DNA from 3 places in the Psychrobacillus sp. FSL K6-2843 genome. Region 1 is predicted to be linked to each of the others. Evidence: riboswitches for the same ligand, from Rfam matches in the RefSeq annotation. Region 1 holds a riboswitch; each other region holds the start of a gene.

Region 1 (8,301 bases):
GATTTAGCAATTGTCCAGAGTTCTCGATTTTTCGGTAAGGTACTTGTGATGGACATTCAATACAATCGATCAGCTATTATTGGGTCGGATGATGTGGAAGAACCTGGCTACTTAGAGCATGTTTTTAATAGATCTGAAGCTGAAGCAACGGAGCTAAGAGATTATCTAAGAGAATTACTGAGCTAAAGTGGAATATTGTATAGATTTTTATAAAAAGAAAAACCTTGAGCAGATCATAATTGATCTTGCTCAAGGTTTTCTTTCTTATCTTTTACTAGTTCGAGTGGGACCGTTTTTGGTGCTACCCCTGTTTTTTTAACAATAAAGTAAGCACACCCAAAGTTACAATACTCGTATAAGTAATCCTTCATAGTGCTAATTTTCGTATCAAATGTTGCTTTATGATTTCGATCCTCGAAAAAGCCCTTTAGACGAAGCTGACCGTAGCCCCAGTCGCCCATTATATAATCATACTTCGTTAAAATCTCACTATAACGCTCTATAAATGCTTCTTCTTTAAAAGCCTCTCGAAAATCCTCAATCACTTCATAAGTGAAACCTTCAGCAATAATCATTCGCTCACCATCCATTAGCTATTTTGAATAGCTAGTAATTCCTCACCTTGCAGTTGTCGTTGCTTCGCTGCTGCATTTACCTGTTCATCCGCATGATAACTACTTCTAACTAGTGGTCCTGCCTCACAATGAGAGAAGCCCTTGCTCATGGCAATTTTACGTAATTCTCCAAACTCAGCTGGTGAATAATATTTTTGTACTTTAAGATGTTTTTTTGTTGGTTGTAAGTATTGGCCAATAGTCATGATATCTACATCGTGAGCACGTAAATCATCCATAACCTCTATAATTTCTTCAAATGTTTCCCCTAGACCTAGCATTAACGAAGACTTCGTAGGAATAGTCGGTTGCATTTCCTTAGCACGTTTTAATAACTCTAAAGATCGGTCATATTGAGCACGCGCTCTAACTCTTGGAGTTAAACGTCGTACTGTTTCAATATTATGATTTAGAATATCCGGCTTAGCATCCATTATATTACGAATGTTTTGCTCAATACCACCCATATCTGAAGGCAATACTTCAATAGTTGTAAAAGGATTTTTTCGACGAATTGCTCGAATTGTCTCTGCAAAGACCTCCGAACCACCATCCTTTAAATCATCACGGGCTACCGCTGTTACAACTACGTGTTTTAGATTCATAATGACAACTGAATCTGCTACTCGCTCTGGTTCTGCTAAGTCTAACTCGTTAGGAAGACCTGTCTTTACAGCACAAAAACGACAAGCTCTTGTACACACAGCTCCTAAAATCATGAATGTCGCAGTACGTCGCGATCCCCAGCATTCATGAATGTTTGGACATCTTGCTTCTTCACAAACTGTATTTAAATTATTTTCACGCATTAATTTTTTTAAGCCTTTATAATCCTCATTGGTATTTAACTTTATTTTTAGCCAGTCAGGCTTGCGTTCATGCTGTTCTTTTGGTGGTTTACACGCTGTCACGATTCCATACCCCATTCCCATTAATCTGACTTTACTGATGTCAATGTACCATATTATTAGAATTCAAACAACCTTCTAAAATCAACGGGCAGAACTATTGAACCACTCTTTTGCTTCTAATCGACCAAAAGGCAAACAACAAAACAATTATAATTATAACTGTTATTAACCCTATCAAGACAGAGCTTGTTAAGCCTAGTACCAAGTAACCTACTGCTGCAATAATTGCGCTAATAATAGCATAGGGCAGCTGAGTCATTACGTGGTCAATTACATTAACACCTGCTCCTGTGGCAGACATAATAGTCGTATCGGAGATTGGTGAGCAATGGTCTCCAAAAACTGCTCCTGCTAAAACAGCAGCTAAGACTGGAAGCAATAATTGAGGCTCAATCGCCATGATGATACTCGCTCCAATAGGAAGTAAGATACCAAAAGAACCCCAAGATGATCCAGTTGCAAAAGCCATAAATGCTGTTAACACAAACATTAATACAGGTATCACACCTACTGGTACATTGTTTTCCGTAACTAAAGTAGCTAAAAATGCTCCAGTTTCTAAAGCTGTGATTAAATAAGACAACGACCAAGCAAACACTAATATCAAAATAGCTGGAAGCATAGATTTAACACCTGTGCATATGGCTTTCCACACGTAAGTCATGTTTGCCTCTGGGTTCGTTTTAAATTGACGCATATATAAAATCATTGCGATTATACTAGCTGTCAGTCCCCCTATAAATAACGAAAGAGGTACATCTGTATGTTCAAAGATTATAAAGATGTCTAAAACTTTTCCTGAAAGGCTATAACCCGTCCAAAACATACTTCCTAAAGTGACAACCACTAAAGAAATAATAGGAAGTAATAAATCAATCACCTTACCATAATTATTTTCCGGGAAATCACCCTCTAAATCTCCAGGATTTGTTTTCTCCGGGTCAAAAAGTACGCCTGTATCCATCGCTCGTCTTTCATGCTTTTTCATCTCAAACAAATCAAAGTCAGTCCAAGCTGTGAAAAAGACCAATGCTAATGTTGCAATTACATAGAAGTTCATCGGTGCCATTAACACAAATGCCTCCAGCGGTGTATAATCAGTCACCGCATGTGTAGCAAAAATTACACCAAGCTGACTGATTAGGAAAGCTCCCCAACTAGAGACTGGAGACACTACACAAACTGGTGCAGAGGTGGAATCGATAAAATAAGCAAGCTTTGCACGAGAAACTTTATGAGAGTCTGTAATAGGTCTTGCGATTTGCCCAACTGCTAATGCATTAAAATAATCATCCACAAAAATGATAATCCCCAAAAAAGCAGTTAAAAGTTTAGATCCTCTTTTTGTTTTGATTCTTTTGATAGCCCAAGCAGCAAATGCTGTGCTACCACCGGAAAGACTAACGAAAGCTGTTACTACTCCTAATAATAATATAAAAGCTAAAATATATATGTTATATACGTTTAACCCACCATCCCAAAAGGAAACTTTAAATGAGTCCCATAACAAAAGAAAAGATTGTACTGGGTTAAAATTCTCCACAAGTAATGCGGCGGAAAGAATCCCCGCTCCCAATGAAAGTAAAACCCTTTTAGTCACTAAAACCATAATAATTGCCAATAACGGTGGCACTAACGAAAAAATAGTATTTTCCAAAACTGTTCCTCCTTAAAAATCGAAAAGCCAACCTATAAATATATATAGGTTGGCTTGATTATGAAATATAAGCTAAATACTTACTTCATTTGTAGCTCCCCATCTATACTGGCGTATAAATGACAGTGTTATTTTTGTTCAAAATAACCCCAACTAAATATCTTATGACTATCAATACTTAGCTTCGGCAAAGCTTCCTTTCATCTACGATCAACGGTGTCAACCTCCTGTAAATTACTCTTAAGCCTCGCAGCCTCTACCTATTCATTATTCATTTCTTTCTATTCTAACAGGGTTTTATAAAAAACGCCTTTTTTTTAATCTTTCGGCAATGGTATTGGCACCTCTACTGATGGAGCAGCAGACCCATCTCCTCCGGTGTAAATATGAGGCACCTGACCCTGTACTAAGCCCATTGCAACAGGGATATTTTGTTCAACTACACTCATCTTACTTGCCAGCGGTACAATGATTTGTACATTTACTTTAATATGAATACTAATTTCTACATAAGCATTATTTATTCCAAACTCTGTTATGGTAGGCACTACATTGGACTGAACATTACCTATTACATGGAAACGAATTGGAATTTTCGGCCCTAAGTTTCCGATTAGAGGTATATTTGTAGCCTGCCCCATCGGCACAAAGAATACTACCCCACCTTGATCTTCCATCGTATGCTTATCATATTCAATATCATCCAAGTAGGGAAGGCTAGAAAGATTACCTTTTTCTGCCTGCTCCAAATGAGATTGCACTAAACTATTTGTATCAGAAAGTACTCGGTTGATAATCTCCGTATTAAACTTAGTCGTCACCATATTTTTACTATCTGAAGGAACTTCTTCAATAATATCGTTTACGTCTAATACATTTGCCGTACGTGAATTAATCGCTTTACTAATTACCATAGAGGCAATCTTATTAGTTTGTACTTCTGCATAATCTAAATAAGTTGGAGTCAGTTGGGCATTTATGTAATAAAACACCCAAGCTACCGACAATAGAAAGCATGTCAAAAAGATAGCTAATTTACGTTGAGTGCTAAAAAATATAAAACGTTTCTTCTTTTTTCGATAAAACAACGAAAAAACCTCCTCATTACTTTTATGTAACAAGAAGGTCTTTTATGCCCTGCACTTATGCTCTTCCTTTATTCCGTACCATTTCACAACGTCTCGAATTGTTTCTGGCATAATATATTGTTTTTTTGCTGTTTTAAAGGAAGGAAAGAAATATCCAAATGTGAACATATCCAAAGTTGCCAGCCGGTAGGTGTCCTGAATAATTAACGGACTTCCCTGTATTAAGATAACACCATCTTCTCTTTCAACTATTTGTTCAAATAATACATTACCTAAGAATTTACCACGAAAGCCTAATCCTTTTACCTCGAGGTGAGGCCATTTATCATTTTTTGATTGCTCAATGATCTCTAGTAAATCTGCTCCACTTAATGTAATGATACAAGGATTAATAGGATGAGGAAGACATTGATGTAAGTCTCCTGCAGTTACAGGTCCCTCCGGTAAATCTTTTAAAAATATACCCGCTGGGAACATTGCACAATCAGCACCTGTATATTCGAGCAACCCTTTCCCAAAAAATTTAGCGAGCTCAGATTCATGAAACCATTCTTTTTCAAGCTTTACTGGATTATTAAATACAGTATGAGAAAGCTGGACTTTTCCTTCATACTCCCAACGCATTTGGAGTTGGCTTGCATATTCAGGTACGGGTAGCTCGTCGGTCGGATATACCTTAGCCTCTTTAGAAACAATCTTCTTGCTAATATGATCAAACTCTAATATTACACGTCCAATATACATACCAAATTTGCCTGTAGCAGCCTGCAAAGTGTTCCCTAACCATTTCCCCTCCTCGAACAAATGATGGGTGTGAGCGCCTAAAATAAGATCCAATGAGGGTATTTGTTCAATCAGAATTTCATCCTGTGATTTTCCCAAATGTGACATACATATTAGAATATCTACTTGTGAGGAAATTTCCTTACACACATTTTTTAATCGTGGTATAGGGTCCTGTACATGCCAACCAAGTTTTTCATAGTAAACGCCATAATCTGCAGTGGCAGCAACAATTCCAATTTTAATGCCAGAGGGGGTTTGATGAATTTTGTAAGGCTTTACCCAATTAGGAATCTCTCCATCCAAGTTAGTAAAATTTGAAACAATTACTTCAAAATTTGCTTCTGTATATAAAGAGTCTAATTCCTCATGACTAAGCGTTATCCCTTCGTTATTACCAATTGTCACATAGTCATACTTTGCCTCGTTTAAAAGCTTTACATTGCCCTTCCCCAGAGTTCCTTCTGTATAAATATTGGAGCGATCCACGTGATCCCCGATATCTAAAATAAGATAGGAATCCTTCTTTTCATGCATCTTTCTTTTATTTGAAAGAAAGTGATGGATTGAAGGCCAATTTTCCAAATGACTGTGCAAGTCATTTGTATGATAAATATAAATCGTCTCTTTCACCCTCTCCACCTCTTTCATATGTTTTAACCATTTTATAATTTTCTTTTAAAATAGCCCATCAATAATGGAGCGGATTCCAAGTAACAGTAACACTATCCGTAAGGCAGTTACTAGTGTTTCCGAGTTCAACTTTTTGTTCAGCTTTGCACCGATCTTAGCACCAATATATGCAGCAGGGATAACGGGTATGGTATATAGCCATGGAACATTTCCTAATGATATATGGGTTGCCGAATTGACAATAGACGATAAAAACACCATAAACATGGAAGTACCCACTGCAACATGTGGAGGAAAAAGAAATAACAAAATCATAGCAGGTACAATCATCGATCCTCCACCGATTCCAAATAACCCTGAGGCAAAGCCAATTACAAACGTTAAGGAAACGGCAAACCAAATCGGAAAACCATATACATATGTATTTTCTCCATCCTCAAACGTCCGCTGCTTACCGTGATTAACAAACCATTGAACTGGCTTCAAATACTTACGAACAAGCAATAGAATAGATAGGACAACGAGTAATATACCAAAGTATAGGTTAAATGATGGGAGGTCTAATCCTTTATTAACCCAAGCACCTAAAATAGTACCCGGAATACTGCCAATAAAAAATATAAATCCACTTCTAAAATCTACTGTTTTAGACTTCATATAGGATAGAGTAGAAGACAGGCCAATAAAGATCATCATGACAACCGAAAGACCCACCACACTTTGTGGTGTAATATTTGGTATCAAATCAAGCGTAGTACCAAGAAAAAGTACTGCGGGCACTAAAATAACGCCGCCTCCTAGCCCTACCAAGGCACCTATCACCCCGGAAAAAAGACCGCTAAGCACTAATAAAAACCACTCCATTTAAAATTCTCCTTCGAAAAGATTTAGTTGCTTTGGAGCAAGTCCGTCAAATTCAATATCTAACATGTGTTGAAAGGATTTAGCATTTTTAGCCGCATGACCGCCTGAATTGTTATTAAATAACACAAGCACCTCCGAAGCCTGCTTTGATAGAGTTTGACATATCTGTTGAATATATTGGAGCTCCTGTTCATTATAATCATATAAATAGCGGACCTCTCTCCACTTTTCATTGTTCCCAGGATTCTTCCATCCGTAAAAGTTTCTGCCGTGAAGACGAACCAATACTTTATCAGAAGTTGCAATCGGAACTACAGGTATACTCCCTTCCCCATTTTGCGGCTCATCACAAACGCTATGATGAAAATTATTTTCCTTCAAAAATTGGATAGTCGACTCCTTATATTCTGGAAGATACCAGGATTGATGGCGAAACTCGATTACCACCTCAAAATCCTTTAGCTCTTCCCGTATTCTCCTCATATATTGAACATTGTCCTTCTCACACTGAAACCAAGGCGGAAATTGAACAAGTACCACCGCCAGCTTCCCCGCCTCCTTCAGAGGACGAAGCATCTGTCGGTAGCTCTCAAACATTTCCTCTGACGTTTTAAAAGGGTTTTCTCCTCTGAGATGACCCGTTATTCCTTGATAGGCCTTTACGATAAATTGAAAATTATCAGGTGTCTCTCGGATCCATTTTTCTATATTCCGTTGTGGTTGAATCGCATAAAAGGACGCATCCAGCTCTACAATTGGAAAATGTGCACTATAATCTTGCAGCTTCTCCTTAGACGACGAAACGTATAAATCTGGGTGATCCCCCCAACCAGTTAAACCAATCTTAATCATCAAACCACCTCTTTATTAATACTTAGTATCATATCATTTCCCTAACCAATCAGACAAAAAAATAGACCAAACATCCACTTTTCTAACAATTATTAAATAAGTTTTGTGGGCAGCAGGTGAAGTATTTTGAAAAAAGTGTTGCATGAAGCGAGGAAGTGTTGCAGTAATCGGCCAAAGCGTTGCGAGAAAACAAAGTGTTGCGGATATCAGGGAAAGTGTTGCGCAGAGCGAGACAACTGTTGCGAGACAGCCCCCAAGTGTTGCAGTAACCAGCCAAAGCATTGCGAGAAATTAAAGTGTTGCGGATATCAGGGGGAAGTGTTGCGCAGAGCGAGACAACTGTTGCGAGACAGCCCCAAAGTGTTGCAGAATCCAGCCAAAGCATTGCGAGAAAATAAAGTGTTGCGGATATCAGGGGGGAAGTGTTGCGCAGAGCGAGACAACTGTTGCGAAACAGCCCCCAAGTGTTGCAGTAACCAGCCAAAGCATTGCGCAAAAGACTCAAAGTGTTGCGAGAATCTTACTTCTTACCGTTAGAGTTCCCTCCTGTCGCTACATATCTTTACCCTGTTACCTATTTCTTGACACTTACTTTGATGTTGTAATTTACACGCCATTGCCGGAGTTTTTACATAGACAAGATATTTTTTGAGTGGTTGTTCCTAAAGTTTAAATTTCCTTTGCAAAAACCTTTCTTGCAAATTCTAAAAAGGTCTTTTCTTCTCTTGGGAAAATTGTTAAGTCCTCGTGCCAAATTTCAACAATTAACCAATTCTCAGTAGGCAAAAATCCAATCGCATCACCTGAAAAGTTACCTCCGAATAATAAAACCTTGTTTATTTCAGGATTATTGGCTACATCATATATTTCTTCCGCTTCAATTAATCCACCATAGAACA
Region 2 (8,301 bases), 310 kb from region 1:
CTTAAATTCTAGGCTTTTTCTATCTATATTAGTCAACCATATTGTCGCTTCCGAAGAAGTTTTTGAACATTTGAACTGTAGTATCACGGTTCAATGCAGCGATAGAAGTTGTAAGTGGAATACCTTTTGGACAAGCAACAACACAGTTTTGTGCGTTACCACAGTTTGCAAGGCCTCCGTCTCCCATAATTGCATTCAAACGCTCGTCCTTATTCATAGCTCCAGTTGGATGAGCATTGAACAAGCGAACTTGTGATAGTGGTGCTGGCCCGATAAATGAAGCATTATCATTTACGTTTGGACAAGCCTCTAAACATACACCACAAGTCATACACTTAGATAATTCGTAAGCCCATTGACGTTTACGTTCAGGCATACGTGGACCCTCTCCAAGGTCATAAGAACCATCAATTGGAACCCATGCTTTTACTTTTTTCAAAGCATCGAACATGCGGCTTCTATCTACTTGAAGGTCACGTACAACAGGGAAAGTACTCATAGGTGCTAATTTGATTGGTTGAGTCAATTGGTCAATAAGTGTTGAACAAGATTGACGTGGACGACCGTTAATAACCATAGAACATGCTCCACAAACTTCCTCTAAGCAGTTCATGTCCCAAGTTACTGGAGTAGTAGCCTTACCATCTGTGTTCACTGGTCTTTGACGAATTTCCATTAAAGCGGAAATTACGTTCATATTTGGACGCCAATTAACTTCGAATTTTTCCCAGTAGGGATCAGATTCAGGAGTATCTTGACGGTATACTTCTATTTGAACTTTTTTGGTTTCAGTTGCCGTCACCATAATTAGTTTGCTCCTTTCGTTGATGAGTAATCACGTTTACGAGGAGCAACAAGTGATACATCAATTTCTTCATAATGAATTATTGGAGCCCCTGTAGCTGGGTCAAACTTAGCCATAGTAGTTTTCATGAATTCTTCGTCATTACGTTCTGGGAAATCAGGTTTGTAATGTGCTCCACGGCTTTCATTACGTTGAAGTGCTCCTAACGTGATAACACGTGCTAAGTATAACATATTTTTCAATTGACGCGTAAATGAGGCACCTTGGTTAGACCAACGTTGCGTATCATCCATGTTAATATTTTCGTATCTTTCCATTAACTCTTGGATTTTCTTATCAGTTTCTTCTAGCTTGTCATTATAACGTACTACTGTTACGTTATCGGTCATCCACTCGCCTAGTTCTTTATGAATTAGGTAAGCGTTTTCTGTACCTTTCATAGCTAGTGTTTGATCCCACTTCTCTTGCTCAAGTTTTACTTCATTTTCATAAATTGAAGCATCCAAGTCTTCTGCATGAGTTGCAAGGCCTTTCATGTATTTAACTGCATTAGGCCCAGCTACGCTTCCGCCAAATACAGCAGAAAGTAATGAGTTAGCTCCTAAACGGTTAGCTCCATGTTGAGAATAGTCACATTCACCAGCAGCGAATAGACCAGGAATGTTAGTCATTTGATCGTAATCTACCCATAATCCACCCATTGAATAGTGAACTGCTGGGAAAATTTTCATAGGAACTTTACGAGGATCGTCCCCAGTAAATTTCTCATAGATTTCAATAATTCCACCAAGTTTAACGTCTAATTCATGTGGGTCCTTATGTGAAAGATCTAGATAAACCATGTTTTCACCATTAATACCTAATTTTTGGTTTACACAAACATCAAAGATTTCACGAGTCGCAATATCACGTGGTACTAGGTTACCATATGCAGGATATTTCTCTTCTAGGAAGTACCATGGTTTGCCGTCTTTGTATGTCCAGATACGTCCACCCTCACCACGAGCTGATTCTGACATCAGACGTAGTTTATCATCTCCAGGGATTGCAGTTGGGTGAATTTGAATGAATTCCCCGTTTGCATAGTAAGCTCCTTGTTGATATACGATACTTGCTGCAGAGCCTGTATTAATAATAGAGTTAGTTGTTTTACCGAAGATGATCCCAGGTCCACCTGTTGCCATGATTACTGCATCTCCACGGAAAGCACGGATTTCAGATGAGTTAAGGTTTTGCGCTTTAATACCGCGACAAGTACCTTCATGGTCTTTTATAATACCCAGGAATTCCCAGCCTTCGTACTTCGTTACTAATCCTTCTACTTCATAACGACGAACTTGCTCATCAAGCGCATAAAGTAATTGTTGACCAGTTGTTGCACCAGCAAATGCTGTACGGTGCATTAAAGTTCCTCCAAAACGACGGAAGTCCAATAAGCCCTCTGGCGTACGGTTGAACATAACACCCATACGGTCAAATAAATGGATGATTCCTGGAGCGGCATCAGCCATTGCCTTAACTGGGGGTTGGTTTGCTAAAAAGTCTCCACCATATACAGTATCATCTAAATGCACTGCAGGTGAATCCCCTTCACCTTTTGTATTTACAGCTCCGTTAATACCGCCTTGAGCACAAACAGAGTGTGAGCGTTTAACAGGAACTAATGAGAATAGATCTACTTGTGTGCCTTCTTCAGCAGCTTTCATTGTTGCCATTAAGCCAGCTAATCCACCGCCGACAACAATAAGTTTACTTTTTGCCATGCTATTTCACTCCTTAAATTTATAGTAGCTTAGGTGTAGAAGGGTCTTATACGAATGCTAAAAGTGCTTGTACACCAACTACAGATAACGCTAAGAAGATTACTAATGTTACATAAGTTGAAATTCTTTGAGATTTTGGTGATTGTGTAATTCCCCAGCTTATAAGGAATGACCAAATACCGTTAGCTAAGTGGAATGTAGCTGAAACTACCCCAACAATATAAAACGCTAACATCCAAGGATTCGATAAGATTTCATTCATCATATTGAAGTTAACTTCTTTTGCACCAATTGCTTTTTGGAAACGTGTTTCAAAAATGTGCCATGCAATAAACACCACTAGGAAAATACCTGTGAATCGTTGTAAAATAAATAACCAGTTTCTTAATGTGCCATATCTATTTGGATTATACTTAACAGTAAATGCAATATAGATACCATAAAATGCATGGAATAATAAAGGAATATAAATTACGAAAATTTCCAGCAATAGCACAAATGGAAGGCTTTCCATAAAATGAGTAGCTTTGTTAAAAGCCTCTTCTCCTCTTGTAGCAAAATGGTTAACTACTAAATGTTGCGTCAAAAATAATCCGACTGGAATAATCCCTAGTAAAGAATGTAATCGACGCATGTAAAATTCGCGATCTTTCGACAAAACAGTAACCCCCCTCAGATTTCCAATTAGCGATGATTAAATTATTGTAATAGAACAATAAATCATCACATGTTCACACCTTCTTGTTACGAATTTATGACATATCCATTGTACTCTCATCATTTTGGAGCGTCAAGGTATGTTTCTTTATTTTATTCATCTTTCAGACACATTTCCCTATAATGATTAGATTAACTTTTCACAAAGTATTCCATCCCCGAGAAAAATTTTATGTTAAAATAGATTCATAGTTTTTTATTTACATTTTCTTTTAGAAAGAAGGGTTGCTACTTGAATGAAAAAGAACATTCACATGTAACTTCCTTTGGATACGAAATAATAAGAGATCACGTGCTTGCTTCTATTCTCGGAAAACATGAAAAAGATATTTTATACTGGGCAGGTAAAGACCTCGCTCGTAAATTTCCTCTCTATTCAATGGAAGAAGCCATCTCTTTCTTCCAAGAAGCTGGTTGGGGAAAGCTTGAATTAGAAAAAACTTCGAAGGATTCTGCTCATTACATATTAGAAACCTTTAATTTGCCTCAAAGTGGGATTAACAGAAGTCATAGACTAGAGGCAGGTTTTCTTGCGGAGCAGCAACAAAAAATTGGCGGCTATGAGACCGAGTGCTATGATGAGCTTGTCAAAAAAACTGGAATGGTCACTTTTCATATAAAATGGGATTTAAAAAGTTCGCGATAAAACAGCATGTATACAAAAAAGAGGATTGTAGGTAAAACGACAATCCTCTTTAAATATAGAATTATCGGCTGATAGCCAATTCAAATTCATTATGCAAGGCATTAGCAGCTTGGATCATATTCCCCTGAGGTACTACTACAGAAACTTTAATCTCTGAGGTGCTTACCATTTTGACAGGTATGTTCTCCTTACTAAGACGGTCAAACATTTGGGCAGCAACACCTGGATTAGATACCATTCCCGATCCTACTATCGATACTTTAGCTAGGCCAACCTCAAAATCAGCAAAAGTAAAACCTAATGTTTTTTTATTTGTTTCTAAAACCTCAATTGCTTCTGAAAGTGATTCCTTTTTGATAGAGAACGAAACTGTTGGCTTAATGCCCTCAACGATTGATTGGACAATAATGTCTACGTCTATATTATTATTAGCGAGTGTAGTGAAAATGGAAGCTAGCGAACCATTAAAAGGCACTTCATACTCTATAGTCAAACGTACTATATCTGATTCAAACGCTACCCCACGTACTACTAAATTATTTTCCACATCTACTTCCTCCTTTAAAATTGTTCCTTCTGTTTCTTCATAGCTTGATCGTACTCTAAGTGGTATTTTATAGTTTTTTGCAAACTCCACTGCTCGGGGGTGCAACACTCCAGCGCCTAAATTGGCTAACTCTAACATCTCATCATATTCCAACTGCTCTAGTTTTCTAGCATCTAATATATAACGAGGATCTGAAGTATAAATGCCATCTACGTCTGTGTAAATATCACATATTTCTGCATCTATCGCAGCTGCAACAGCGACGGCAGTAGTATCTGATCCTCCTCTTCCTAAGGTAGTGATTTCCCCCTCCAAAGAAATCCCTTGAAATCCTGCGACAATTACTACTTGGTTACCATCAAGATATTCATTTATCTTGTTGCCATCTAGTTGACTGATCTTCGCATTTCTATGTACATCGTCTGTTTGGATGCCTGCTTGCCAACCTGTGAGAGATAGGGCTTCCACACCAAGTGAGTTCAATTGTATTGCAAGCAAGGACATCGTCACTTGTTCCCCTGTTGACAACAACATATCCATCTCTCTTTTTACAGGACTATCGGTGATTTTACTTGCCAACAAATTTAAATCATCAGTTGTTTTACCCATTGCAGAAACAACTACTACAATATCGTGGCCTTTTTCTTTTTCATTTTGAATCCTTTTTGCGACATTCGTTATTTTGTCGAGAGTGCCTACAGAAGTTCCGCCAAATTTCATAACAATTTTACTCATTAACCTATCTCCCCTTTTGTCTCTGTCGGGATACAATAAAAAAAGCTTTCCACAAGATTGCGGAAAGCTAACTCTTCTCATACACGGTCAAAAAACAATTGCCCATGTGAGATAGCCCTCCAGAATATATATTCTGACAATCCTGCATCTCTTAAATACAGAACCAACATAGAAAAGGAAAAGCTTTTCTATATTTCGGCGAACAACCCTTTCCTAACCCCTCAATGGATCTTTCATCCTCATGATTAGTACTATTGCAATTCGCACCTCTATCTTCACTGTTTGAATAGTGAATATTAAATTGTTTTAAAGATAACATAAGATTATTCAGAAGACAATAAATTTTTCCGAAAATGAGCAATTAGATTATCTGCTAATTTACTAGGAAGCCCAGATTCGATTAACTCTTCCCTAGATGCAGCTTGCATTCGTTTGACGGAGCCAAAATGCTTGAGTAGTAGTTTTTTTCGCTTTGGTCCGATTCCTTCTATTCCATCTAATGAAGAAGCAATCGTATGCTTCCCTCTTTGTTGACGATGGAATGTGATAGCAAAACGATGGACCTCATCTTGAATCCTTTGTAATAAATAGAATGCCTCGCTAGTCCGCTTCATAGGTATAATCATTAAGGGATCACCATAAAGCAAAGAAGAAGTTTGGTGTTTCGTATCCTTGGCTAGTCCTGCAATAGGTATATCTAAGCCCAATTCATCTTCAATAATTTCGCGAGCAGCCTCTATTTGTCCTTTACCACCATCAATAATGATAAGGTCAGGAAGTGGCAGTCTTTCTTTTAGTACTCTTGTGTATCTTCTTCGAACAACCTCGCGCATCGCTCCATAGTCATCATGCTTGGCTGCTGTTCTAGTTTTATATTTACGATAATCTTTTTTATATGCTCTGCCATCAACAAAAACTACCATGGCTGAAACTGCATCTGTCCCATGGATATGTGAATTATCAAATGCTTCGATTCTGCTTGGCATGCTAATTCCCATCAATTGACCTAATTCCTCTACAGCCCCAACTGTCCGCTCCTCTTGACGTTCGATTAAGTGAAATTTTTCTTTCAATGCAATTGAAGCATTTTTTTGAGCCAGATCTACTAAGTTCTTTTTTGCTCCCTTTTGTGGAATAATGACCTTCATTTGCAGCAGCTCAGACGCCAAATCCAAATCGGTAGTATTTGGGACGAATATTTCCTTTGGCTTGATGTGTTCAGGTTTGGCATAAAACTGGCCTAGAAACGTAAGAAACTCTTCCTCCGGGTCACGATACATCGGGAATAGCGACACATCTCTTTCTATCAGTTTACCTTGGCGCACAAAAAAGACTTGGACGCACATCCACCCTTTGTCTACTGAATATCCGAAAATATCACGGTTCGTGAAATCATTCATCGTCATTTTTTGTTTTTCCATAACTTGATCAATGTGGGCAATTTGATCGCGGTATTCTTTAGCTCGTTCAAACTCAAGCTGTTCCGCTGCAGCATTCATTTTTTCTGTCAGTTCTTTCTTGACCTTACCATGTCCACCATTAAGGAAACTAGAGATTTCGTGAATTATTTCTGTGTATGTTGGTTCATCAATTTCCTTTACACATGGAGCTAAGCACTGACCAATATGATAGTAAAGACAAACTTGACTAGGTAGCTTTTGACACTTTCTTAATGGATATAGTCTATCCAGCAGCTTTTTCGTTTCATGGGCAGAATGGGAGTTTGGATAGGGTCCAAAATATTTCCCTTTGTCCTTTTTTACTTGTCTTGTAATAATTAGCTTTGGGTTCTTTTCCCCTGTAATTTTTATATATGGGTACGTCTTATCGTCCTTAAGCATGATATTGTATTTTGGATCATGCTTTTTGATCAAATGGAGCTCCAAGATCAATGCCTCTAGCTCAGACGATGTAACGATATATTCGAAGTCCACTATCTCTTGTACTAATCTTTGAGTTTTTCCATCATGTGAACCGGTAAAATAAGATCTTACACGATTTTTTAATACTTTTGCTTTTCCTACATATATAATAGTGCCTTGCCGATCCTTCATCAAATAACAGCCCGGTTGATCTGGTAGGATTGCACATTTCTGTTGAATTAGTTCGTTCATCTCATCACCTGTTTAAAAAAACCGGGCGCCTTAGAGGACCCGGTTTTTATTATTATGCGTTTTTCTCAACGAATTGAACTAGTGCTTCTTTTGGTTGGAAACCAACAGCTTTGTCTACTGGCTGACCATCTTTAAATAACACTAATGTTGGGATTGACATGATACCGAATTGACTTGCAGTCGCTTGGTTCTCATCTACGTCAACTTTAACGATTTTAACTTTCTCGCTCATTTCAGCATCCATTTCTTCTAGAACTGGAGCAATCATTTTACATGGTCCGCACCATGTTGCCCAAAAATCTACTAATACTAATCCTTTTTCAACTTCTTGTGAGAAGGTTTGATCTGTTCCATGAACAATTGCCATATATAATTCCTCCTTTATTAACTCTAAATAGATTATAGCAGACAAAAAATGCTTCATCTACAATTTAGCTTACACACGTAAATTTCATTTATTCACACAAAAACTCGGCCCAAAAAGAGCCGAGCATTTTTTATGCATTCACTTTAAGCTTTTTGAATTCTTCTGTTAGCATCGGGATAACTTCAAACAAGTCTCCGACAATTCCATAGTCAGCGACTTTAAAGATATTAGCTTCTGGATCCTTGTTAATCGCCACAATAATTTTAGAGTTAGACATACCTGCTAAATGCTGAATTGCTCCAGAAATACCAGCCGCGATATAAAGGTCAGGAGTTACAACCTTACCAGTTTGGCCGATTTGTAGTGAATAATCACAGTAGTCAGCATCACAAGCTCCACGAGAAGCTCCAACTGCTCCACCTAACACGTTCGCAAGCTCTTTTAATGGTGCAAATCCTTCCTCACTCTTCACTCCACGTCCACCCGCGATAACAACCTTCGCCTCTGATAAGTCTACGCCTTCCGTAGATTTACGTACTACTTCTTTAATGATTGTGCGTAGATTTGTGATGTCAACTGATAGAGAAGAAACGTCACATGATTTGCT
Region 3 (8,301 bases), 1.2 Mb from region 1:
GGAGGAGCAGCTTATACAGCCTCTAAGCACGCCATTATAGGATACACAAAGCAATTGGATATAGATTACTGCCGTGAGGGCATAAGAGCAAATGCTATTGCTCCAGGGGCGATTCAGACCCCAATGAATAATGCTGATTTTGCAGGAGAAGGAGAAATAGCAAAATGGGTAGCCAATGAAACACCTGCAGGAAGGTGGGCACAGCCAAAAGAAGTGGCAAACCTAACTCTTTACCTTGCTAGTCATGCAGCAGATTATATTCATGGAGCAGTCGTACCCATTGATGGAGGATGGATTGCCAAATAATTATATTAAATGGCAATAATTCCTGATATACTATCCGAGTAAGCAATTTTGCTTGCACTACGGCACTTGGAATCCTTTGGTCGTAGTTATTACTAAAATAGCAGTTTGCTATTTTATAAAGGAGAATGTAAATTGAATACTACCTTTTTGAAGGACTCAAGTCGTTCCTCGGTAAATGAGTTAACGAAGACAGCTATGGTTGCAGCTTTATATGTTGCCGTAACAGTACTTTTAGCTGTTTTTAGCTTTGGAAACATCCAGCTACGTTTAGCTGAGATGTTTAATTATTTGGCGTTATACAATAAGCGCTATGTTGTGGCAATTACATTAGGTGTAGTCCTTGCTAATTTTATGTCCCCAACCTGGATGCTCGATGTGCCTATTGGTGGAATTGCAACTTTCCTTGTATTGATACTTTGTCGGAAGGTCACTAAGAGATTGACCAGTGAAATATGGAAAATAGCGATTACAGCTATTATCTTTGCGCTTTCCATGTTTACAGTTGCAGGGCAGTTAGCTATTATGCTGGAATTTCCTTTTTGGTATACCTATTTAACAGTCGGGCTAAGTGAATTGTTCTCGATGACTGTTGGTGGAATTGCTATATATTTATTAAATAAGAGAATAGACTTGTCTAAATAACTAAACCATATTCGCTTTAAGCGAATGTGGTTTTTTCACTTTTATTTATTACATAAATTCTCTCAGGAAAACCAAGCTAGGTGGAAAGCTAGGAGTGAGAGAAGCAGATGGAAGATTATACAGCAGGTGATATTGTTTATATTTTTTACCGTAACCCACATATTCAAAGCGTAGCTAACATTCAATCGGCGGCAGTAGTAAATAACCCAGAAAACCCTGACGAATTGGCTGTTTTTGTTTATGAAACATATTACCCTTTAACGACTGACATGGCTATTTATGCAAGCGCCTATGAAGCGGAACAAGCATATCGTCATTATTTTCAATAAGACGGAGGTTGGACATGAGAAAACCATTTACACCCCAGCTTGTATATTTTGAGCCAAAGGCGCTTGAATATCCTCTAGGTAGAGAGCTGAAAGAGAAATTTGAAAAGCTGGGAAAAGAAATTCACTATACGACTTCCCACAACCAAATACGAAACCTTCCAGGCGATAATGATTTTCAAAAATATCGTATTGCTAAGTCTACGCTAGTAGTTGGTATACGTAAGACATTAAAATTTGATTCCTCTAAGCCTTCAGCTGAATATGCAATTCCCTTCGCCACGGGATGTATGGGGCATTGTCATTATTGCTATTTACAGACGACGATGGGAAGCAAGCCGTATATTCGAACGTATGTAAATGTGGAGGAAATTCTCGGAGCAGCTGACAAGTATATTGAGGAACGTGCACCAGAAATCACAAGATTTGAAGCATCCTGTACTTCTGATATAGTGGGAATCGACCATCTTACACATACATTAAAAAGGGCAATTGAACATTTTGGTCAATCAGAATTTGGCAGGCTTAGATTTGTGACAAAGTTTCACTTTGTAGATCACTTATTGGACGCAAAGCATAATGGGAACACGAGATTTCGCTTTAGTGTGAATGCTGATTATGTGATTAAAAATTTCGAACCAGGTACTTCTCCACTGGATAAGCGTATTGAGGCAGCTGGGAAGGTTGCTAGATCAGGCTACCCCTTGGGATTTATCGTAGCTCCAATTTACCTTCATGAAGGTTGGAAAGAAGGATATTATCATATGTTTGAAAGATTAGATGCTGAACTTCCAAAGGACGCCCGCGATAATATAACCTTTGAATTCATACAGCATCGCTTTACTAAACCAGCTAAAAAAGTAATCGAAAAAAACTATCCTATGACCAAGCTTGAGCTAGATGAAGAATCCAGAAGAATAAAGTGGGGAAAATATGGGATAGGGAAATATATTTATCAAAAAGAAGAAGAGGAAGATATTAAAGAACATCTCTACAGTTATATGGATAAGTTTTTTCCTAATGCTAAATTTGAATATTTTACTTAAAAAGCAGATAGCCCGATTCCTCAAAACGGGAATCAGGCTATTTTGTAATTTATATGAAATAACCTTTTTTTATTAACCATTTTTCAACAAAAAGTAAAGCATTCTCTATACTATCGTTCTCAAATGGTGAAGTAATGTTAGTGTTCTCTAGTAGCTCCAAAAAAGATAGACTTCCCCCAGCCAAAAAGAAATTTAAATTAATATATAAAGAAATTTAATTCAAATGTATGTCTTCAATAAAAAAACACATCAGCTCAATTAGTGATGTGTTTGAAAGGTTATTTCTTCCGCATGATAAAACTTAAATGTCTACCTGTATTTCTGTCTTCTCGATGAGAGAAACCATCAGGGTTTAAAAATGTGCATGTTCGATCGATTGAAATACGTTCAAGTGGAATACCAGCAAGCTCACATTGCTTTTGGACGGTGAGCTGGTTATCGATATGAAATTTACCAGTTTCATTTTTATAGTACATAAAGTCGTTCGCATAGCCTAAATCTTTAAACTTTTTATAGACATCTTCATCTACCTCAAATTTTTCTTGGCTGAGTGCAGAGCCAATTTGTACATGAAAGTCATTTGGGTTACAGTGTTCGTGTTGTTTTAAATACTCAAACAGCTTCCTTGTAATTTCTTTGACCGTTCCTTGCCAGCCAGAGTGTACTACTCCCACCAGATTATTTTTTTCATTGTAGAAAATGACAGGGACGCAATCTGCTGTAAAACTACATAACAAAAGATCTGGTTCAAATGTATAAAGAGCATCTGTATCCTTAATGGCAGTATCTAACAGCCTTGCTCCACGCCCCTTATCAGCTGCAGTTACCTTATGGAAATTGGCGCTATGTGTCTGATTGGCGCAAACAAAATCATCCAAATTACATTGGAGTTGCTCCGCCAGTCTCTTGCGATTTTCCAATATATTCTTTGGATTTTCACAAACGTGTAAAGCCATGTTGTTCTCTTCTAAAGCAGTAACGTCTTTCATTGTCGTTCCTAAGATAAAACGCTCGTTATTTAAATATTTCCTAATATTCATATAATCACCCACTTTTAATATAGTATAATCCTTGGAAGTTGTATAGGAGAGCAGAATGGTCAGTTCGAGTAAGGAAGGGATAATCGGAAAAGATTTTGTCTATAAAGGAATTTTCCTCCTTGAATATTTCAAAAATATTACCTTCGAATAAGCATGAATTCGTTTAATACCGAGCTTTGTCTCTCTGTTGAATTCCTTTGTAATATACCTGTAAAATTGCATCCAATTATTAAGGGATGATTTCCATTCTTTTTTTAATTTACTATATTAGTAGAGTTAAAGAAGGAAAGGAAGATTACAATGTTTAAGAAAAAAATTAAAGTAGCTATTGTAGGACTACTATTACTAACGTTATTAATGCCTATCACTGCATTTGCAGCTAATTCCTATACAGTAGTATCAGGAGACTCTTTATGGAAAATTGCTGTGAAGACACAAACAGGTGTTTCAGAATTAATCAAGGAAAATCCTCAATTAGAAAATGCGGACCTTATTTATCCAGGTCAAAAAATCAATGTCCCTTCAAACGATTCTTATAGTATAGAACAAGAAGTAATTAAACTTGTAAATGTGGAAAGAGCAAACGCGGGTCTTTCAGCATTAAAATATGATTGGGAGCTTGGAAGAGTAGCGCAATATAAATCACAGGATATGCACGATAAAAACTATTTTAGTCACACTAGTCCTGTCTACGGAACTCCATTTACAATGATGAAGAATTTTGGAATAAGCTATAAATCTGCAGGAGAAAATATTGCTATGGGTCAAAAAACAGCCGCAGCAGTAGTAGATGCTTGGATGAACAGTGAAGGTCATAGAGCGAATATCTTAAACAAAAACTATACTCATATTGGTGTAGGTTATGTAAAAGACGGTAACTACTGGACACAAATGTTTATACAAAAATAAGTGAAAAGAGTGCAAATGACGGTGGTAGCCAAGTCATTTGCGCTCTTTTTTTGCGGTTTTCCGATAAGGTGAGAAAAATGAAAAGCATAAATTATAAATAGCTAAAGTTGCGCTTTAAACGAATTCTTTCTGTGGAGTATAGCGATAAGCCATACTGTCGCATGTAATGTGAAACCAGCTTATCTCATGTTTTTTTTATAATATAAAGTTTCATGTGAAACATTTTTCGTCCCGTTCAAAATGGAAATTCTCCTAGAAAGGGGCTTCAACCAATCAACGAATGGTCTAAGAGATCCAAGAATGTATATGGAGGCTTTAAAGCGGGCTTTATTTGATTGGAGCGGCAGGCGGCGACTCCGGTGGGATGAACGAGACAGATAAGACATCACAAACGACGTGCAAGCGACAGTGATGGCTTATCCTCACCCCACGGAAAGCGTCCGCTGAGAGCGGAAATCAACCATCACTTGTTAATCAAATAGTCAAAGTGAAAAGTATTTTATTAATAGCTTTAAATAAATGAGTTAGTTTTATCTATATTCCTTTCTCTTTACTATAAAACTTATGATTGGAGCGGCAGGCGGCGCCTCTTGTGGGACGACTGAGACAGATAAGACCTCATAAAAGATGCGCAAGCGACGGTGATGGCTTATCGCTCCCCCTCGGAACCTATGCCCAAAGGGAAAAAGAAAAAGTATGATAAAGTTGAAAATGCGTTTACTTTAGCAGACTTTTCTTAGCAATTCCTCGGATTATTAGCTTTTTTTAAATGGGTAATGAAATAATTCTAAAGAGATTACAATCTAATAATAGTAATATTTTGTTTAATCAATAGAACACATGTTGACAGATGAAAATCTCTGTTGTAGACTATGAACAATAATTGAATATAACCTCGCTTTATAGAAGTGAGGTAGAGGCGCGATATTTAACAGTCCTTAGTGGAGCGTGAGTAGCTGTGATGCTAGGGAGAAGGAAATGTCGCCGAAGTTTGTAATAAACTCATTATTACATGCTGGGTCTGCAGTGAATAATTGCAGGACTGTCCGTTATAAACGTCCCGGTTTATAATGGTGTGCTATCTCATGGGGAAAAGTAGAGGATTTAGGGCAACCATACATATATGACCTGAGTCTATCTCAGGTCTTTTTTTGTACGGTTGTCCTTTTTGTATGCATGCATACATATACTAATTTAAAAAAGGAGATTAATAGAGATGAAAAAAAGTCTATTCACTTTAACATTATTATTATCAACCATTTTACTGCTTGCAGCTTGTGGAACAAAAGAGGAAGAAAGCGTTGGATCAGCTTCTGATCAAGATACTTTTACAGTAGGTTTAGAGGCAGGATATGCACCATTTAACTGGACTCAAATGGATGACAAAAATGGTGGCGTAAAAATTGACGGTAATGCAGAATATGCTGGTGGTTACGATGTAGAAATTGCTAAAAAAATAGCTGAGGGCTTAGGTAAAGAGCTCGTTGTTGTTAAAACGGAATGGGACGGTTTAGTTCCAGCCCTAACATCCGGCAAAATTGATGCAATTATTGCAGGGATGTCACCAACTGCAGAGCGTAAAAAAACAATTGATTTCTCCGAAAACTATTATACTTCCAACTTTGTTATGGTGGTAAAAAAGGGTGGGACATTTGAAAATGCTACCTCCATTCAAGACTTTAAGGGGGCGAAAATTACTGGCCAATTAAATACTTCTCACTACGGGGTTATTGACCAAATTGAAGGAGTAAAAAAACAACCGGCATCAGATAATTTCCCTGCAATGCGTGTGGCACTAGAATCTGGAATGATTGACGGCTATGTATCTGAACGTCCAGAAGGGATTAGTGCTTCATCAGCAAATGATAAATTTGTAATGATCGAATTTACAGAAGGATTCGTGGCAGATGAAGAGGAAACAGCCGTTGCAGTAGGATTGAAAAAGGAAAGTGACTTAACAGACAAAATCAATAAAGTTTTAGCAGGAATCTCAGAAGAAGAGCGACAAGAAATTATGGACAATGCTATTTTAAATCAACCAGCTGCAGAATAAGCATATAACAACGGCTGCTACTATTTTGCAGCCGTTTCATTATTTACAGCATTTACTGACTTTCCTTGGAAAGTGTGTTTATGGGTCAGCTAGTATGTAAGGAGGAAGACTATGAGTTTAGAATGGATTATATCCATCATTACAAATAATTGGCCAATGTTTTTACGAGGAGCCGGAGTAACCCTCTTAATATCCATTATTGGAACTATCTTCGGAGCTATCATCGGTTTGCTGGCAGGAGTTATAAGAACTGTTCCTATGCCGGAAAAGGGGATTAAAAGATACTTTCTTAAGCTGGTTAACTTAATGCTCTCTATTTATATAGAGTTTTTCCGTGGCACACCAATGATAGTACAAGCAATGGTTATTTTTTACGGCTCCTCATTGGCCTTTGGCTTAGACATGGATCGTCTACTCGCTGCTATTTTCATTGTTTCTATAAACACGGGTGCTTATATGGCGGAGATTGTTCGAGGCGGAGTTATTTCCATAGACAAGGGTCAATTTGAAGCCTCTCAAGCAATAGGGATGACGCATATTCAAACGATGCTTCATATTGTGTTACCTCAAGTTATCCGCAATATACTTCCTGCAACAGGTAACCAATTTATCATTAATATTAAGGATACCTCTGTGTTGAATGTAATCGGAGTCACTGAGCTGTATTTCCAAACAAAATCAGTTGCAGGAAATAACTTTAGATATTTTGAGTCATTTTTTGTAGCTTGTATCTTGTATTTCATCATGACATTTGCTGTTACCTTGATATTACGTCATTTTGAGAAGAAATTGGATGGACCTGAAAACTATACAGTCATTGGTCAACCGATGCAAATGGCAGTCCTACCAAAAGGTCCACATGAAAATCAGTAAGCAAAGGAGGAGCAACTATGGAAAAAGTAATTGAAATTCAACATTTAAGCAAATCCTTTGGAGCACATGAAGTATTAAAAGATATCGATTTCTCTGTTAAAAAAGGCGAGGTTGTATGCATCATTGGCTCTTCTGGATCGGGAAAATCGACTCTTCTCCGCTGCATTAATTTGTTGGAAAAGCCAAGTGGTGGGCAAATCATTTATCAAGGGGAGAATATTCTCGATAATAAGCACGATATCCATTCCTACCGAACGAAGCTTGGAATGGTCTTTCAACAGTTTAATCTGTTTAATAATCACAATGTGTTAGGTAACTGTTCAGTTGGACAGGTAAAAGTATTAAAGCGTTCTAAGGAAGAAGCCGAGAAAATTGCACTGAAATACTTAAACGTTGTAGGCATGGATGGCTACGTTAATGCTAAACCAAAGCAATTGTCCGGAGGTCAAAAGCAGAGAGTTGCTATTGCACGAGCCTTGTCTATGGAGCCTGATGTAATGCTTTTTGATGAGCCTACATCAGCACTTGACCCAGAAATGGTGGGGGAAGTGTTAAAAGTAATGAAAGAGCTTGCGAACACTGGTTTGACAATGTTAATTGTTACTCATGAAATGGAATTTGCCAAGGAGGTTTCCGATCGAGTAGTCTTTATGGATAAGGGAGTTATTGCGGAGGAAGGCCCTCCAAAGCAAATTTTTAACAATCCTCTACAAGATCGAACGAGAGAATTCTTAAAAAGAACATTGAAATAAACTCTAGGTTGTTAGTATCAATTCACCTTTTTGTGTAGAAAAAAAATAGATAAAATAGTATATTGGTAATATATGCAATGGATAAATTATCAAATCTATGTAAGGCTTCCCTTTTAAAAGAAGAGGAAGCCTTTTATATAAGGAAAAAAACTAGAGGTGTTTTCATGAATGAAGTACTAAAACGAAATAATGTAAAAGTAATAGGGAACAAGGAAAAAGTAATAATGTTTGCCCATGGTTTCGGTTGTGATCAAACCATGTGGAGAAATATTGTCCCTTCATTTGAAGAAGAATATCAAATTGTTTTGTTTGATTATGTTGGGTCAGGAGATTCAAATTTAAAGGTTTATAATT

The links. A riboswitch is a leader RNA that binds a small molecule or an ion and turns the genes downstream of it on or off. The one in region 1 is predicted to bind lysine.
Region 2: it holds a riboswitch for lysine, as region 1 does, so the genes downstream of both, MKY94_RS13110 (aspartate kinase) here and MKY94_RS14730 (Na+/H+ antiporter NhaC family protein) in region 1, are expected to answer to the same signal.
Region 3: it holds a riboswitch for lysine, as region 1 does, so the genes downstream of both, MKY94_RS20885 (transporter substrate-binding domain-containing protein) here and MKY94_RS14730 (Na+/H+ antiporter NhaC family protein) in region 1, are expected to answer to the same signal.

Annotation. Positions count from the first base shown of each region.
Region 1 covers NZ_CP152021.1:2,899,791-2,908,091, forward strand. Annotated here, with positions in the region: gene MKY94_RS14715 (DUF3055 domain-containing protein) at 1-186, shown strand, start outside; gene MKY94_RS14720 (YutD family protein) at 234-575, opposite strand; gene lipA (lipoyl synthase) at 590-1,525, opposite strand; gene MKY94_RS14730 (Na+/H+ antiporter NhaC family protein) at 1,620-3,182, opposite strand; lysine riboswitch at 3,267-3,449, opposite strand; gene yunB (sporulation protein YunB) at 3,500-4,270, opposite strand; gene MKY94_RS14740 (bifunctional UDP-sugar hydrolase/5'-nucleotidase) at 4,313-5,686, opposite strand; gene MKY94_RS14745 (sulfite exporter TauE/SafE family protein) at 5,732-6,550, opposite strand; gene MKY94_RS14750 (DUF72 domain-containing protein) at 6,551-7,402, opposite strand; gene MKY94_RS14755 (SMI1/KNR4 family protein) at 8,072-8,301, opposite strand, start outside.
Region 2 covers NZ_CP152021.1:2,589,344-2,597,644, forward strand. Annotated here, with positions in the region: gene sdhB (succinate dehydrogenase iron-sulfur subunit) at 29-805, opposite strand; gene sdhA (succinate dehydrogenase flavoprotein subunit) at 808-2,568, opposite strand; gene MKY94_RS13100 (succinate dehydrogenase cytochrome b558 subunit) at 2,615-3,226, opposite strand; gene MKY94_RS13105 (YslB family protein) at 3,518-3,931, shown strand; gene MKY94_RS13110 (aspartate kinase) at 3,993-5,213, opposite strand; lysine riboswitch at 5,318-5,493, opposite strand; gene uvrC (excinuclease ABC subunit UvrC) at 5,537-7,327, opposite strand; gene trxA (thioredoxin) at 7,380-7,694, opposite strand; gene MKY94_RS13125 (electron transfer flavoprotein subunit alpha/FixB family protein) at 7,825-8,301, opposite strand, start outside.
Region 3 covers NZ_CP152021.1:4,068,621-4,076,921, reverse strand. Annotated here, with positions in the region: gene MKY94_RS20915 (3-oxoacyl-ACP reductase) at 1-306, shown strand, start outside; gene MKY94_RS20910 (QueT transporter family protein) at 439-948, shown strand; gene MKY94_RS20905 (transcriptional regulator SplA domain-containing protein) at 1,056-1,277, shown strand; gene splB (spore photoproduct lyase) at 1,292-2,320, shown strand; gene pgeF (peptidoglycan editing factor PgeF) at 2,599-3,360, opposite strand; gene safA (SafA/ExsA family spore coat assembly protein) at 3,661-4,269, shown strand; lysine riboswitch at 5,176-5,358, shown strand; gene MKY94_RS20885 (transporter substrate-binding domain-containing protein) at 5,486-6,322, shown strand; gene MKY94_RS20880 (amino acid ABC transporter permease) at 6,434-7,195, shown strand; gene MKY94_RS20875 (amino acid ABC transporter ATP-binding protein) at 7,213-7,947, shown strand; gene MKY94_RS20870 (alpha/beta hydrolase) at 8,112-8,301, shown strand, end outside.